Regions from separate parts of the Priestia sp. JV24 genome, predicted to be linked through region 2. Evidence: a T-box and tRNA genes for the amino acid it is inferred to sense, from the RefSeq annotation. Region 2 holds a T-box; the other holds one or more tRNA genes.

Region 1 (8,881 bases), on a different contig from region 2:
GAAGGATTAGATATCGCTCCTCAAAAGCTGCTTACTTCTTTTTCACGAACAAATGTAAATTAAAAAGCCGCGTTAACGCGGCTTTTTTTTATTATCTTAGTAATCGAGCGTAGCTTTCGGCACTATCTTGAATAACTTTGTCACTCAGGTCACCGCCTGCTCCTTGAAATAAAAATGGCGTTTGGAACTTCATACCTGTTAAATTTGCCGTAGCTTGAAACGGAAGAAGCAGATGATTCATTGGGTAACGGTTGTATCCCCCTTCTTGATAAGCTTCCGCAGGGCCTCCTGTCGAAGTAGCTACGACAAACTCTTTTCCCTGAAGTTTAGTACCTTTGCTTCCATAAGCCCATCCGTATGTTAAGACAACATCTTGCCACTCTTTTAAGAGTGCCGGTGAGCTGTACCAGTAAAATGGAAATTGAAAAACAATACGATCGAATTGAACAGCTAACTCCTGCTCTTTTTCTACATCAATTTTGAAATCGGGATAGTTTGCGTATAAATCATGAACGTACACATTCTCTTCTTTTTTTACTCGCTCTGCCCACGCTTTATTAATGCGAGAAGATGCTAAGTTTGGATGCGCTAAAATAACAAGTGTTTTCATTTTGCTACTCTCCTTCTAATGTCTGTGCTTGCTTTGTTTTTTCTATTTTTTACGCTTGCCTCTCACGGCTTGCTCAGTCATTCTTTCCTTTTCCTTCAGCAAATCCAAGTTAGTTTACACTTATAAACTACCAGTATTATCATTCTGCTTCAATAAAATTGACTTTGCTTTTATCACCTTTACTTTTTTTATGTATCCAAAACGGCAGATAAAGGACAAGAAAGCTAAGAATTATCATTCCTTCAATCCATACTAAATACCAAGGATGAGGTCCAAGAACATCCAGCAAGGAAGCGTGTTCTGGCTTTTTCATCATGTATAAATAATTCGCCCCGAGTAAACAATTCATGACATAGATAAAACCTCCGTACAGATTAACAAATACTACGCTTACCCACAAAGAACGAAACGTCGGCTCATATCTGCAAACAGCAATTAGCATACAGCAAGCAAGTACCACACCGCCATGCGATACATAAAACTGCACATAGCGAAACTGGGCATACGCATAGCCGCCAAGGTCTGGGGTAATCATCGCTTGAACAGAGCTGCTGATTCCTGCGAAGTACACAAAATAAAAAAGAAACCTGCTTTTGGTTATCAGCATAACAGCAGCCAGCAGCACGACTATATCACTGAGCTGAAGAGGCAAGGAAGTTTCAGCAGACCACTGATGGCAGCTGATTTCCCAAGCTTGGTAGGCTGTTTCTGAAGCAATTAGAATGAGTGAAAGCAAAATGAACACAAACCTCTTTTTTCGCAGCTGCTTTCGACACAAAAAAATAAATGCTCCTATAATCACGATAATAGCTAAAGTTACAAGATGTTCAACTGAAAAAAGCTGAAAGGAATGTTGTACAGGATGACACGTAAAAAATGAATTCATAAAAGCGCCTCCCTTCCATCAGAAAACAAGTTCGGTACCTTTAGCTTGTTCATAAGACCTCATTTTCATTAATGCTTCTCTCGCATTAAAAGGAGATTGAGACATAACGAAATCACGCCAATCTAAAGACGGACGAATGGTGTAAATAATCGAGTATGGATCACTTCTTGCACCGCAGTTGATTTCCATGCAAGGCTTCGCTTTCCGCGGGAGTCTTCGCGTTGCCCTCCAATCAACTGCTAGAACCAACTAAAATAAAAAGATCCGAACGATTCATCATTCGGATCTTCTTTCAACTAACATACTGTTATCCTAGCTTTTTTCTTCGTTTTTACTCTCTAATTAATCCTTTTTTCACTAAGAATTGATGAGCAACTTCTTCAGCCGTTTTTCCTTTCGCATTTACTTGATAGTTCATTTCACGCATTTCCTCATCACTGATTTTACCGCCCAGTTGATTTAAGATTTTTTTCAGTTCAGGGTGCTCTTTTAGCGTATCTTCACGAAGCACAGGCGCTCCTTGATACGGCGGGAAGAGCTGCTGATCGTCTTTTAAGACTTTCAAACCAAACTGTTTAATTTCAGGGTCCGTTGCGTAAGCATCAAGCATGTTAATATCGCCTTTTTCTACAGCGCGATAGCGAAGCTTCGGCTCCATGGTTTTAATATTCGGGAAGGTAAGGCCATATTCTTTTTGGATGCCTACATAGCCGTCTTCACGATCTTTAAACTCAAGCGTAAATCCTGCTTTTACTTTATCTGTTGCATTTGCCAAATCTGAAATAGTTGTTAGATTATTTTCTTTGGCAAATTCTTTTGTCACGGTCAATGTGTACGTATTATTAAACTTCATTGGATCTAAATAGACAAGACCGAATTTCTTTTGAAACTCTTCTTTTGCCTGCTTGTACACCTCTGTTTCATCTTTGCTGTCCGGCTGTTCCTTTAGATGCGTCACAATGGCTGTACCTGTATATTCAGGGTACAAATCAATTTCCTTGTTACGCAGAGCCTCAAATACAAATACCGTTTTCCCAAGCGACGAACGAAGATTTACTTTCATATCGGTTTGATCTTCAATTAATTCTTTGTACATATTAATTAAAATGTCTTGTTCTGCACCAATTTTCCCTCCGATAACAAGGTCTGGTTTTGTTGCGCTCATCGCTGCAAACGGAGAAACAAGAATGAGTATTAATACGATGATCATAATAAACGAGCGTTTTTTGGACCCTTCTTTAGCTGAGTGTTCAATCGTTCGCAGAATTCCATCAAAAATAAGCGCTAATAATGCTGCTGGAATGGCTCCTAATAAAATCAAACTATTATCGCTTCGGTCAATACCAAGCAAAATTAAGCTTCCGAGTCCGCCCGCTCCGATAAGAGCCACGATTGTCGCTGTGCCAATAATGAGTACCATCGCTGTGCGAATTCCGGCCATAATGACAGGAAGTGCTAGAGGAAGTTCTACTTTAATTAATCGTCTCCACGAGTTCATCCCCATGGCTTTGGATGCTTCAATTAAAGATGGGTCCACTTCTTTAATTCCGGTATATGTATTTCGTACAATAGGAAGAAGCGAATATAAAAACAGTGCAATAACCGCGGGAAAGGTTCCAATTCCGACAAGAGGAATCAGTAACCCTAATAAAGCGAGTGAAGGAATGGTTTGCAGTACGGCTGTTACGCCAATGATTGGTTCAGCAATGCGGTCATGCCTCGTTAAGTACAGTCCGAGCGGCACTGAAATTAATACGGCGATAACAAGAGCTAGTACTGAAATTTGAATGTGTTCAAGAAGAGCTTGAAACAGTGCATCTCCTCGTTGATCTAATAATGTGCTTAGTGCATTCATTACAGCGTGCCTCCTTCTTTCGTTTTATCAGAAAGAAACGCTAATAGAGTTTTGCGCGTTACAACGCCAATACGTTTGCTCCCTTTTTTCACGGCTATTGCTTCATGATCGTAAAGGGCGTCCATTGCCTGCTGAACAGTGGCAGTTGAAGCTAACTCTTCAGTAGGTTCTACGTCCGGCTGTTCACTTTCTTTGACAAACATATCCAATGTCTCAAATAAAGCATTGCCTTGATTTCCAATAAATGTTTTTACAAATTCATTTTTAGGCTTTTGAATGAATTCCTCCGGGGTTCCAACTTGAACAATTTCCCCATCTTTCATCAGGCAGATACGATCTCCAAGCGTCATCGCTTCGCTCATATCGTGCGTAACAAACACAAATGTTTTTTTGATTTTTTCTTTTAAACTAATAACATCTTGCTGAAGCTGTTCGCGGCTTAACGGATCGAGGGCACTAAAGGGTTCGTCCATTAAAATAACGGGGGGATCAGCTGCGAGGGCACGTGCTACACCTACACGTTGCTGCTGGCCACCTGAGAGCTCAGACGGCTTTCGGTTTCGATACTGCTTTGGGTCTAGTCCTACCAAAGTAAGCAGTTCATCAATGCGCGTTTTGATTTTATTTTTCTTCCAATGCTTCATCTCGGGTACAATGGCTATATTTTCAGCAATGGTCATATGGGGAAAAAGAGCAATCTGCTGCAGGACATAACCAATGTTCCAGCGTAGCTTATGTATGTTGTGGTCCGATACGAGCTTATCTTTTATGTATAGTTCTCCTTCGGTAATATCATGAAGACGGTTAATCATTTTTAAGGTGGTTGTTTTCCCACACCCACTCGGACCAATTAAAACGAAAAACTCTCCTTCTTTAATTTCTAGATTAATATTTTTCACGGCGGTCGTACCGTCTGGATATTGCTTTGACACATTCTTAAACGTAATCAAATTATCGTTCACCCTCCCTGTTGAAATTTAACCCCGAGTTTCGTGTACCCAATATTCAGAGGCAATAAACATTCTTTTAAGAATATTTCTAAATATGATTCATAAGACATAGGGAAAAAGATACACATATTTTCTCATAACCTCCTAATAAGGCTATCAAACTGTTAAAGTTTTCACAAGGCGGGAAAGAATAATTTTAAAGCCGACACAAATAAAAAAACCTTCTTTCAACAAAAAAGAAGGTTTTTTAGTATGCTAGCGACAGGGATCGAACCTGCGACCTCTTGCTTACCATGCAAGTGCTCTACCTACTGAGCTACACCAGCGTCTTGGAAAATTATATCACGTTTAAATTCATTTAGGAAGCGCTTTTTTAAATTTTTTTATTGGTATATTCTCTAATTTGCTTCTTCTGAAATTCGCACTTTCTACAAAGTTCCATATTTTATGTTAGAACTCCTTACATAAATTGTGTGAATTTTCTTTTTTTATATTACCCTTAGTAAAAGAGCTTACAAAAGAAGGGAAGAAAATAGATGGAACAACAACCAACCATGACCAAATCAAAAACGGCAACTCCCTACCCAAGAGACTGCACGTTCAGCCTGGAAGATTGGACGACGCTCGCTAAGTATTGGTACCCCGTCGCACGCTGCAGTGATGTAACAGAGAAACCAACGTCCGTAAAACTGCTAGATGTAAATCTAGTTCTATACCGTACCACACACAAAGTAGTAGCGGCTCGTGATTTATGCGTTCACCGAGGCACCCCCCTTAGTATGGGCTGGGTGGAAGATGATGAAATTGTCTGTCCTTACCACGGCTTCCGCTATGCAACGGACGGCGCATGCACGTCGATTCCAGCTCACCCTGATGCCAACATTTCTCCCCGCCTGTGTATGGCTGTCTATCCAGTTATTGAACGATTTGGATTAGTGTGGACTTCCCTGACAGGTGAACAAGATAACCTGCCTTACTTCGATGCGTGGGAGGCCCCTGATTTTCAGCAAATTGTTTGTCCCAGCTTTGATATCATGGGTTCGGCTGGTCGTCAAATGGAAGGCTTTTTAGACGTAGCTCATTTTGCTTGGGTGCACACGGACACATTTGGTGATCGAAACAACGCCTTTGTGCCTAAATATAAAGTAAGCGATACAGATTATGGGCTTCATGTAGAATATACGAGCACCGTGAGCAATTATTCCAAAGAACAGCAGCATTTAAATCCACCTGATTTTAAATGGCTTCGCGTCTTTGATGTTTATCCGCCGTTTACAGCTACGCTAAAAGTATACTTCCCAGAAGGCGCAGAGCTGTGGATTATGAATGCAGTCTCTCCTATTTCAGCCCGCGAAACACGTTTATTCGCACCAATCGCTCGAAACTTTGACAAAGATTCTCCCGTTGAAGGTGTGTATGACTTTAACCTTCGCGTCTTTGACGAAGACCGTGAAATGGTTGAAAACCAAAAGCCTGAAGACTTGCCTTTAGACCTGCAGATGGAAGCGCATATTATGGCTGATCAAACGTCCATCGGCTACCGGAAATTATTAAAGAAAATGGGCTTAAGCTTTAGATATACAAGCTAAAGAAATCCCCGCTGTCTCAGCGGGGATTTCTTTTTTATTTAGCAAACTGCTCGCGTCCTGCTTTTTCCTTTATCACTTCATCTTCACTTGCCGGCGTGGCGCGTTTCATAAACACTGAAAGAATTAAGGCAACCACCACTAGTACTACTGAGACGGCAAACGCATCGTTAATTCCTTGTACCATTGCCTGCATCCCAATTTGTTCTTTCATTTGAGCTGCCCCGGCTGCCGTTGCATTCGCTGCTCCTGCTCCGCTCATTGCATCTTGAGCAAGCTCTTTTGCGTGCGTAGCTGTACGATTTGACATCACCGTTACTAAAAGAGCCGAACCAATAGCTCCCGATACTTGTTGAAGCGTGTTATTCATCGCAGTACCATGCGGATTAAAGCGCTGCGGCAGCTGATTTAATCCGTTTGTCATAACTGGCATCATCACCATAGACATTCCGAACATGCGAAGCGTGTAAAGCGTAATGAGCGTTGTATATGTCGTATCAAGCTCTAAGTTACTGAAGAAATACGTCGTGACGGCTGTAATCGTTAGACCCGTTACAGCCAGTGCACGCGCTCCGAATTTATCAAATAATTTTCCGGTAATCGGAGACATCACACCCATTAGCAGCGCACCCGGAAGCATTAGTAATCCTGAGTGAAGCGGAGAAATGCCTCGTACCGTTTGAACATAAATTGGCATTAACAGCATGGCTGAGAATAACGCCATTGTGATTACCATTGAAATCGTTGACGATAAAGCAAACATTGGATATTTAAAAATACGGAATTCAAGCATAGGTGTTTTTAGCTTGAACTGACGCGTAATAAATAAAATCAGCGCCACAGCTCCTACGATAATGGTGCCGTATACTTCCACAGAATCCCAGCCTTTATCTCCTGCTGAGCTAAATCCGTATAGAAGTCCTCCAAATCCAATTGTAGATAACAAAAGAGATAAAAAATCCAAATTGATTTCCACTTTTTCTTTTTTGTCTTTTAATAGGAAGAAAGCACCTATTAATACAATTGCCGCGATTGGCGTAACAAGGTGGAACAGCATTCTCCACTCATAGTGTTCAATCAGCCACCCTGATAAGGTAGGACCAATTGCCGGAGCAAAAATCATAACTAAACCGAAGATCCCCATCGCAGCTCCGCGTTTTTCTAATGGGAAACTTGTGAGCAATACGTTCATTAAAAGCGGCATCATAATGGCTGCGCCTGATGCTTGAATAATACGAGCGGTTAACAAGACCGAAAATACGGACGAAGCACCGGCAAGTATTGTTCCTGCTGTAAATAAAGTCATAGCCGTTAAAAATAAGCCTCTGACAGAATAACGCTGAATTAAAAAAGCGGTAGTTGGAATCATAATACCATTTACTAACATATAACCAGTAGAAAGCCACTGGACAGTTGACGTTGTCACATCTAAGTCTTTCATAATAGACGGCAGCGCCACGTTTAATAACGTTTCATTCAACAATGAGATAAAAGCGCCAATTAACAAAATAGCAATTATGCCATAAGGCGGCTTTTCCATTTGATTTATCGATTGACTCATTATTGTACCTCCTTATACTTTAAGTTCATTTTTTAGACACACGTTCTACATAGAGTATATTATACTGTGAGTTCAATTTATGCAAGCGAAAAATCTTGCGTTCATGTCCTTTATTTTATCGACTTTTTTAGTCCTTTAATCCTTTTATCTCAATACATTGTCGTGATATCGCCTTTTTTTTGAAAAGAACATTTGTGTAAACGCTTTAAATCATGTATCATAAAGTTGGACCATGAGTCTAATTTTATATTTAGGTGATAATAATGAACAACCGAAAACAGCAAGTTGTAAAAAATGCACACCATCTCTTCGTTGAAAAAGGATTTCAAGCTACATCTATTCAAGACATCATTGATTATAGCGGCATTTCAAAAGGAACATTCTACAACTATTTTTCTTCAAAAAATGAATTATTAATCGCTGTTTTTACCTGGCTTCATACAACAATTGAACAAGAGCGAAATCAGCTGCTGGTTGGTAAAAGCCTGACCGATGTAGATGTGTTTGTTAAACAGATTGATGCACAGATGAAAAACCATCATAAACATAAATTTTTTACATTACTTGAAGAAGTATTTGTTTCCAATGATCCCGATTTAAAAGCATACATAAAAAACACCCAGTTTATTGAAGTAAACTGGGTTTACAAACGGTTCATTGATTTATTTGGACAAGAAAAGAAACCGTACCTGCTAGATTGTGCAATTATGTTTCTTGGCATGCTTCATCGCAACTTTCACTATAATTTTATGGTTAACGGCACAAATACTGACCCCCATGAGATCATAAGCTACAGTGTCAAGCGCCTGCTTCCTCTTGTAGAGGAAGTAGCAAATTCAGGAGACATTTTGCTCGATCCGCAAACGATTAAAGAATGGCTTCCATCTTGCCCGAATACTAAACATCAAATAGAACAGGACATTTCTGCAGCACTTATCGATTTAAAAAAACAGTTGCACAAACAATTTACGGATGAATTCGAACGTCAAAAATGCACAGAGCTTATTAGTTTTATTGAAGAAGAGCTGTTTAAACAGCCAAATCCCCGCAAGTTTGTTGTGGATAGTGCTCTTCATTCGTTAAAGCAGCTGTCTGTTAACAACAGTAAAACGACCCTAGAGGAACTGCAAACGATGATTGATCAGTATGTGAGTGAACGTCATTAAAAAGAGATTAAGACGTAACTAAATCCATCCAATTTAAAGACGAATAAATTGAATAAAGGAGTTAGTATAAGATTACTTGTTACACCGCTGTTGATTTCCGTACAAGACTTGGCTTTCTGCGGGCGGCCGGTGAGCCTCCTCGTCGCGTACGCTTCTGCGGGGCCTTACCTGTTCCGCTTTTCCCGCAGGAGTCTTCGCCTTGCCCTTTCATCAACTGCTAAAAGCGACTAAACATATGAAATTCACGTTCATCATAATAACAAAAAA
Region 2 (8,881 bases):
TAAAAATTGTTAAAGGGGGAAATATCATTATGGAAACAATGGGTCGTCATGTCATCTCAGAATTATGGGGATGCGATTTCGATAAGTTAAATGATATTGATTATATTGAAAAAACGTTTGTTGATGCAGCTTTAAAATCTGGTGCGGAAGTTCGCGAAGTAGCGTTCCATAAATTTGCACCTCAAGGTGTAAGTGGCGTTGTTATTATTTCAGAATCACATTTAACGATTCACAGCTTCCCAGAGCATGGTTATGCAAGTATCGATGTTTATACTTGTGGTCATTTAGATCCTACAATCGCAGCAGATTATATTGCAGATGCTCTAAGTGCACAGACACGTGAAACAATTGAATTACCACGTGGAATGGGTCCTGTTCAGGTAAAACAAACTAAAGCGAATGCACTTTAATAGTGTCGATTGATTACGTAAGTTAAGAGGTGTATTACACACCTCTTTTTGGTATATAAATTTTTAATACGCAAACACAAAGGGGATAAGAACATGGGGGTAGTACAAGCAGTTAAATCTTTATTTTCTAATCATGTAGAAACAAGCGATCACCATTCAGATCCGACTCTAAAAACGCATTATTACAAAACAACGGCCGGGAATGCATTTAAGCAAGTTCATGAAATGTTGAAGCACATGCAAGGGATAGAGATACTTGCTGCATATGAAGAGCGAGGAGAGATTAGCTTAAACGTTGTAAAAGGAAGAAAAGCTTTTGTTGTGATTACCATTATTAACGTACGTCCTCTTGAAACCGCTATCGATTTTTCTGCTACAACAGAATCAAAAGTGGTGCCGGTTGATTTTGGTTTTAGTAAAGAACTTGTACGTACGCTTTATAAGAGCTTTGATCAAAAACTTATTCCTCTTTCTTCGTAAGTTCCTTATCATTTTTGAATTTCAGGAAATAAAATGGGGAAATTCCTTTTCCTTTACTTGTATTCAAGCCTTGTTTTCTATAAGATGGAATAAAGCAAATCCTTTAATACAGCATCGTGTTTGTTAAAGGAAATGATGATAAAAATCATAATAAATGGTGAATAGCCGACTAACATAGATGGAAATTAACTTATATAAGAGAAAACAAAAAGAAAAACAAGGTTTATTATTGGAGCTGAGAATATGAAGTGCCCATCCTGTCATTACAATGGAACGAGAGTGCTGGACTCGCGCCCTGTAGAAGAAGGCCGCTCTATTCGTAGAAGACGTGAATGCGAAGAGTGTCACTATCGTTTTACAACTTTTGAGAAAGTAGAAGAACTTCCGTTAATTGTTGTAAAAAAAGATGGAGCGAGAGAAGAGTTCAGCAAAGACAAAATCCTTCGAGGGTTAATCAAGGCGTGCGAAAAACGCCAAGTAAGCTTAAAACAATTAGAAGATACCGTACACGATATTGAAACAGAGCTGCGCAGTCAGGGTACATCAGAGGTGCAGTCAGATGTGGTAGGAGAAATGGTGATGGAGCGATTAGCTGCTATCGATGAAGTCTCTTATGTTCGATTTGCTTCTGTATACCGACAATTTAAAGACATCAATGTATTTATTGATGAATTAAAAGATTTAATTAAGAAGGAACGACTGTAAAAGAGCTATTGAAGTATTCTTTAGGCTCTTTTTTTGTCATTTCTATTACTTTAAAAGTAGGTAGGGAACGACATGAAAGAACAACATTGGAAAGAAATGATACCGGTCGATCGTTATGTTGTTCGTTCGAACGGCATACTGCAGGAATACGACCGAAAGATTTTAACCATGCTCTATCAGCCGTTGGTGGGTACAACGTGCTTTGGTCTGTATATGACGTTATGGAGCGAGCTGGAACAAGATCGTTTATGGGGGAAAGAGTCTACGCATCATCATCTAATGTCAATGATGCAAATTAATTTGAAAGCTATTTACCATGAGCGGTTAAAATTAGAAGGCATTGGTTTGTTAAAAACATATATTAAGGAAGAAGATGATGTTCGTGTGTTTATTTATGAGCTCATTCCTCCTCTGACGCCCCATCAGTTTTTTAACGATGGCGTGTTAAATGTATATTTATATAACCGACTCGGAAAATCTATCTTTCAAAAAGTAAAAAATTATTTTTCTGATTCACTCGTCGATGACCAATCGTTCAAAGATGTGACGCATTCATTTAACGATGTATTTAAATCAGTTAAAGCAACAGAGCTGGCTCCAAGTTTTCAGTCTGAAAGCAAGGATGTATTTTCTCCCGATGCTCAAACAGACTTTATGGATTCTTCAAACCGTGCTTCTATTGAGATGAGCCCGGATTCCTTTGATTTTGATTTATTTTTAGCAGGCCTAACAGATTCAATGATTTCGAAAAGGTCCATTACATCTAAAGTAAAACAAGCGATTGAAAAGCTAGCCTTTTTATACGGCATCGATCCTCTTCAAATGAAAAATGTAGTGCTCGATTCGCTAAATGAGAACGATCAAGTTGATATTGAATTGCTTAGAAAAGCAGCACAGTCCTTTTACCAATTTGAAAATGGAGAAGCACTTCCAAATCTAAGCGAACAAATTCAGCCTCCTATGCTTCGTACCATGCAGGAAAAGCAGCCTCAGACGAAGGAAGAGCAGCTCATTCAACAGCTTGAAGTCACCTCTCCTCGACAGCTGTTGATCGAGTTTTCAGGGGGAGCAGAGCCATCAAAAGCAGATTTGCAAATGATTGAAGAAGTGATGTTTAATCAAAAGCTTTCACCAGGGGTAGTAAATGTTCTGATTTACTATGTTATGCTAAGATCCGATATGAAATTATCTAAGAGCTATGTAGAGAAAATTGCTGGACACTGGGCGCGCAAAAAGGTACAAACTGTTCAAGATGCCATGAATTTAGCTAAAAATGAACAGAAAGAATATCAGAATTGGACCGAAGCAAAGCAAAATAAAAAAACGGCCGGACGAAAAATTGTGCGTAAAGAAATGGTGCCAGAGTGGCTGAGCGATGAAGAAAAAGAAGAGAAAAAGCAGCCTTCAAAAGAAGTGGATGGATTTGAAGAAGAAAAACGAAAGCTACAAGAAGAGCTCAAGCAGTTAGATCAAGAGCTAAAACAAAAGCATAAAGAATAAAAAGCAGGTATGATAGAGATGAGGTGAAAAAGATGAAGCCTATCAATGATTCACTAAATCAGTTGGTGAACAAAAAGGATTTTAAAGCACGCTTAGAAGCATTAAGAAACAGTATTCTATCTAATCCCGAAGTTAAAACGTTTCTGCAAGAGCATCGCCATGAGTTAGATGAGCAAATGGTTGACCGAGGTCTGATGAAGATGCATGAATTTATCGACCAAAGCAAATGCTGTGACAAGTGTCCTTCTCTGCAAAGCTGTGTCAATATGGTGAAGGGGTATCACCCTCAGCTGGTTGTAAAAGGCCGTAATATTGATTTACAGTATGAACGCTGTCCTAGAAAAGTACAAGAAGATGAGCGGAAAGAACAAGAATCTTTTATTCAGTGTATGTACGTGCCCAAAGAAATTTTACAGGCAACGATGTCTGATATTGAAATTGAGCAGGGAAGATTTGAAGCCATTAAACTAGTAAGAGATTTTGTTCGAGAATATGAGCCAAATAAGAAAATGAAAGCTTTATATTTACACGGTTCGTTTGGTGTGGGGAAAACGTATTTTCTTGGAGCAATTGCCAATGCGTTAGCCGAAAAGAAAGTGAAGTCCACAATTTTATACGTCCCGGAGTTTTTGCGTGAGTTAAAAGGTTCGTTTCAAGATCAAAGCTTTAATGAGAAAATAGAGTATGTTAAAAAAGTACCGGTTCTTATGCTTGATGATCTCGGAGCAGAATCCGTAACGAGCTGGATGCGAGACGATGTGCTCGGAACCATTTTACAATTCCGCATGCTCGAAAATTTGCCGACATTTTTCAGCTCGAATTTAAATTTTAAAGAGCTTCAACATCATTTGACTTATACCCAAAGAGGCGAGCAGGAAGAGCTAAAAGCCGCTCGTGTCATGGAACGAATTAAGTCTCTAGCCATTCCTGTTGAAATGAATGGAGAGAATAAACGAAATAGATGAGCAGGTCGTTTTACATTTCTTGTAACGACTTGCTCATTTTTTTGCATGTTGCCCCATATACATTAATAAAGCGTGTCCAAAGGGGGGCTATGAGGAATGAAAATATTCTTTAAATATGTAGAAGACGCAGTCATTGTATATGAGTCTTTATGCGCGAAGCGAAGCGCTTTATCATATGGTTCACAGTGCTTGAAGCTGGTGAATAATCAGCTTTTAGTCATTGATGAGACATACAATAGAGAGGCCATTTTACAAGACATGGTGATACCGGTATTAACGCACGTAATTTTAAAAAAGAAAGAAAAAAAGATGATGGTAAACATATTAAAAGAACAATTTTTCTATTCAGAAGAGGAAGAACAAGATTTGCTGCTTCAAATTATGGGGGGGATTATGGAAGGAGAGAGAGGCGAAATTCCGCAAAAAACATTTTCTCTTCCAAGAGAATTACTTATCCGCCAGGCTCTTCAAGATTTCTTCATTCATAATGTAACATTCACCTTTGAGTCTTTTCTCCAATTCCGTTTAAAAGAATATCAAGAGCGGCTGCGCTATTATGCCGAGCTGGCGATTGATGAATATAAGCTTGAACAAGACTATCAAATTCTTATTCATCAGCTGCGTCAAGCAGCTAATGAAAGACAGTCATCTACAGGTAACGTGTATGTAATGCACGTGAATAAAAACAAGTTTGTGTTGTACGACCACAACAGTAGATATGTTCCTGAACGTGAATGTGCAGCTCTAGCAGAGGCCTTTTTATCTGAACAAGAATCATTATACATAGACTCAACTATTATCGCGCCTTTGCTAAGTTTATCTCCAGCTGCTATTCATCTGTATAGCGACCAGCATGATCATGATTTTGTTTATACCATTCAAAATATCTTCCAAGAAAAAGTTATGTTATACGAAAAAAATGAATTTCCTTTTGATCAAAAGCAAAATATAACGTGAAAGGTTGATTTCTATTTTGAAAATGAATATAATAAATGCATATTGAAAAACAGCTATATGTTACAAGTTATGATGAGGACATGAGTCTATATTTACGGTTTGTAGAGAGGGAGATCTAGGCTGAAAATCTCCTAACACGGAATATATTCTTACCACCTCTAAACTTCAGTAGTAAACGAGCAGAGCCTCTAGTAATTACTGACGGAATTTCCGTTATAAAACCTCGAGCCGCTTCGGGTTCTTTGGGTTATCCAAGATACGAAGAGGAAACAAGGGTGGTACCGCGTGTATACACAACTCGTCCCTTTTGATAAGGGACGAGTTTTTTGTTTTTACAAAAAGTTTATTCAGTTATGTTAAAGGAGTGGAAAGTTGTGTCAGAAGTAATCAAAATGACATTCCCTGATGGAGCTGTTAAAGAGTATCCAAAAGGATCATCAACAGAAGATATTGCGGCTTCTATTAGCCCGGGATTAAAGAAAAAAGCATTAGCAGGCAAAGTAAACGGCGAGCTGCTGGATTTACGTACGCCAATCGAAGAAGATGGCAGTCTTGAAATCATTACGCAAGATGCTCCTGAAGCGCTTGAAATTATGCGTCACAGTACAGCGCATTTAATGGCTCAAGCAATCAAACGTTTATACAAAGATACAAAAGTACAGCTAGGTGTAGGGCCGGTTATCGAAAACGGTTTTTACTATGACATCGATATGGAAGAATCAATTACTCCTGAAGATTTAGGTAAAATTGAAAAAGAAATGAAAAAAATCGTTAATTCAAATATTGAAATTGAACGAAAAGAAGTTTCTCGTGAAGAAGCCATTCAACTTTTTAAAGAAGTTGGCGATGAACTGAAGCTTGAATTGATCGATGCGATTCCAGCAGGTGAAAAGGTTACGATTTACCAACAAGGCGAATTCTTTGACCTTTGCCGAGGTGTGCACGTGCCGTCAACAGGCAAAATTAAAGAATTTAAACTATTAAGCGTGGCGGGTGCTTATTGGCGCGGAGACAGCGATAATCAAATGCTGCAGCGTATTTACGGTACAGCATTCTTTACAAAAGCAGATTTAGACGAGCATCTTCGTCTTCTTGAAGAAGCAAAAGAACGTGATCACCGTAAACTTGGTAAAGAGCTAAACTTATTTACAAATTCTCAAAAAGTAGGACAAGGTCTGCCTTTATGGCTTCCAAAAGGTGCGACGATCCGCCGTATTATCGAGCGTTATATCGTAGATAAAGAAGTAAGCCTTGGTTATCAGCACGTTTACACTCCAGTGCTCGGAAGTGTAGAACTTTACAAAACGTCTGGTCACTGGGAGCACTACCAAGATGACATGTTCCCTGCAATGGAAATGGATAACGAAGACCTGGTTCTTCGTCCGATGAACTGTCCTCATCACATGATGGTTTACAAACAAGGTATTCACAGCTATCGTGAGCTTCCAATCCGTATTGCTGAGCTTGGAACGATGCACCGCTACGAAATGTCAGGAGCATTATCAGGACTTCAGCGTGTTCGAGGCATGACGCTAAATGATGCGCATATCTTTGTACGTCCCGACCAAATCAAAGAAGAATTTATTCGTGTAGTTCGCTTAGTTGAAGCGGTTTATAAAGATTTTGGATTTGAAAATTATTCATTCCGTCTATCTTACCGTGACCCTGCAGATACAGAAAAATACTTTGATGATGATGCAATGTGGGAAAAAGCACAAAGCATGTTAAAAGACGCAATGGATGAGCTTGACCTTGATTATTATGAAGCTGAAGGCGAAGCGGCATTCTACGGTCCAAAACTAGACGTTCAAGTTAAAACAGCGCTTGGTAAAGAAGAGACGCTATCTACGGTTCAATTGGATTTCTTACTTCCTGAACGATTTGATTTAACGTATGTAGGAGAAGACGGAAAACAACATCGACCGGTTGTTATTCACCGCGGCGTGGTGTCAACAATGGAACGTTTTGTAGCTTTCTTAATCGAAGAATACAAAGGAGCTTTCCCAACGTGGTTAGCACCTGTACAAGTTCAAGTGATTCCGGTATCACCTACCGTTCACCTTGAGTATGCAAAAGAAGTGCAAGAACAGCTTCAGCTGGCGGGTATTCGTGTGGAACTTGATTCTCGCGATGAGAAAATCGGCTATAAAATCCGTGAGGCTCAAATGCAAAAAATTCCTTATATGCTTGTTGTAGGGGATAAAGAAGTAGAAGATAAAGCAGTAAACGTACGTAAATACGGTGAGCAGAATTCAGAAACAGTGGACTTCCAAGCCTTTTTACAAAATGTAAAAGCAGAAGCATCTCGCTAATGAAAAAAGCAGAGAATTGAAATTCTCTGCTTTTTTATCTAACATTTATAAAAAACTGTTGCATAAATGTTTTTCCTTTGATACAATAATTTTTGTTGTGAAAAAAGAACGAAATCATTGACTTTTGTCTTTGTTGATACTATAATAGCTTAAGTAATTGAATACTTGTTTATACAGAAGAAGAAGCACCCGCTTCTCACCTGAGTGACGCATAGAGCAGTTAGCAGGTACATCGTATCTTAATTAAAACGATAGAAGTGTGGGTGCAGTATGTACTCACACTTTTTTGTGTGAGTTAATAATCGGTCTAAGCAAGCGTATTCGCTCATTAAACCTTGGAGGTGGCTACTTATTAGCAAGGACATGATGGTAAACGAGGGCATTCGAGCTCGCGAAGTTCGTCTAATTGATCAAAACGGTGAACAATTAGGAATTAAATCAAAAAATGAAGCATTAGAAATTGCTTCACGAGTAAATCTTGACTTAGTAATGGTTGCTGCAAATGCGAAACCGCCGGTATGTCGTATTATGGACTACGGTAAATTCCGCTATGAGCAACAACGTAAAGAAAGAGAAGCTCGTAAAAACCAAAAAGTTGTAAACTTAAAAGAAGTTCGTTTAAGTCCAACAATTGATGAACATGATTTTAACACTAAACTTCGTAACGCACGCAAGTTCCTTGAAAAAGGTGACAAAGTGAAAGCGTCTATTCGCTTTAAAGGTCGTGCCATTACTCATAAAGGGATTGGCCAAAAAGTACTTGAACGTTTTTCACAAGCTTGCGAAGATGTAAGTTCAGTTGAATCGGCTCCTAAAATGGAAGGCCGCAGCATGTTCTTAGTCTTGGCACCTAAAAACGAAAAGTAATAGAACGAGGAGGAACACCCCATGCCAAAAATGAAAACACATCGTGGCGCTGCAAAGCGTTTCAAAAAGACTGGAAGCGGTAAATTAAAACGTGCTCGTGCTTATACAAGCCATTTATTCGCTAACAAATCTACAAAACAAAAGCGTAAATTACGTAAAGGTTCTTTAGTAAGCAAAGGTGACTTCAAACGTATCCGTCACTTATTAGATAACATTAAGTAATTTGGGTTGAGATAGAAACAATACAGGAGGTAAACAATTATGCCACGCGTAAAAGGCGGTACAGTAACACGCAAACGTCGTAAAAAAGTTTTAAAATTAGCTAAAGGTTTCTTCGGTTCGAAGCATAGATTATATAAAGTTGCTAATCAGCAAGTTATGAAATCTCACATGTATGCTTATCGTGACCGTCGTCAGAAAAAACGTGACTTCCGTAAATTATGGATCACACGTATTAATGCAGCTGCTCGTATGAACGGTCTTTCTTACAGCCGTTTAATGCACGGTTTAAAATTAGCAGGTATTGAAGTTAACCGCAAAATGCTTGCTGACTTAGCTGTAGCTGATGAAAAAGCATTTGCTGAATTAGCAACTGCTGCTAAAAAAGGCTTAGATAAGTAATGAATATAAAGTCTCGTCATCTTTAGATGATGAGGCTTTTTTGCTATCGGAGGACCTATCATGA

The links. The T-box of region 2 lies ahead of thrS (threonine--tRNA ligase). A T-box ahead of a tRNA ligase gene usually reads a tRNA of that ligase, here a tRNA-Thr.
Region 1: it encodes a tRNA-Thr, which carries the amino acid that the T-box ahead of thrS (threonine--tRNA ligase) is inferred to sense. The anticodon was not compared.

Annotation. Positions count from the first base shown of each region.
Region 1 is NZ_JAPCIN010000022.1:243,237-252,117, forward strand. Features, by position in the region: gene OK414_RS20505 (hypothetical protein) at 1-63, shown strand, start outside; gene OK414_RS20510 (NAD(P)H-dependent oxidoreductase) at 92-610, opposite strand; gene OK414_RS20515 (TIGR02206 family membrane protein) at 750-1,496, opposite strand; gene OK414_RS20520 (hypothetical protein) at 1,515-1,685, opposite strand; gene OK414_RS20525 (ABC transporter permease/substrate-binding protein) at 1,828-3,351, opposite strand; gene OK414_RS20530 (ABC transporter ATP-binding protein) at 3,351-4,301, opposite strand; tRNA gene OK414_RS20535 (tRNA-Thr) at 4,555-4,627, opposite strand; gene OK414_RS20540 (aromatic ring-hydroxylating oxygenase subunit alpha) at 4,838-5,890, shown strand; gene OK414_RS20545 (DHA2 family efflux MFS transporter permease subunit) at 5,925-7,448, opposite strand; gene OK414_RS20550 (TetR/AcrR family transcriptional regulator) at 7,712-8,614, shown strand; gene OK414_RS20555 (hypothetical protein) at 8,694-8,828, opposite strand.
Region 2 is NZ_JAPCIN010000023.1:691,195-700,075, reverse strand. Features, by position in the region: gene speD (adenosylmethionine decarboxylase) at 30-410, shown strand; gene OK414_RS24885 (hypothetical protein) at 504-890, shown strand; gene nrdR (transcriptional regulator NrdR) at 1,134-1,595, shown strand; gene OK414_RS24875 (replication initiation and membrane attachment family protein) at 1,668-3,095, shown strand; gene dnaI (primosomal protein DnaI) at 3,128-4,060, shown strand; gene ytxC (sporulation protein YtxC) at 4,157-5,017, shown strand; T-box leader at 5,078-5,326, shown strand; gene thrS (threonine--tRNA ligase) at 5,371-7,329, shown strand; ribosomal protein L20 leader region at 7,501-7,623, shown strand; gene infC (translation initiation factor IF-3) at 7,693-8,196, shown strand; gene rpmI (50S ribosomal protein L35) at 8,218-8,418, shown strand; gene rplT (50S ribosomal protein L20) at 8,458-8,817, shown strand; gene OK414_RS24840 (DUF1294 domain-containing protein) at 8,878-8,881, shown strand, end outside.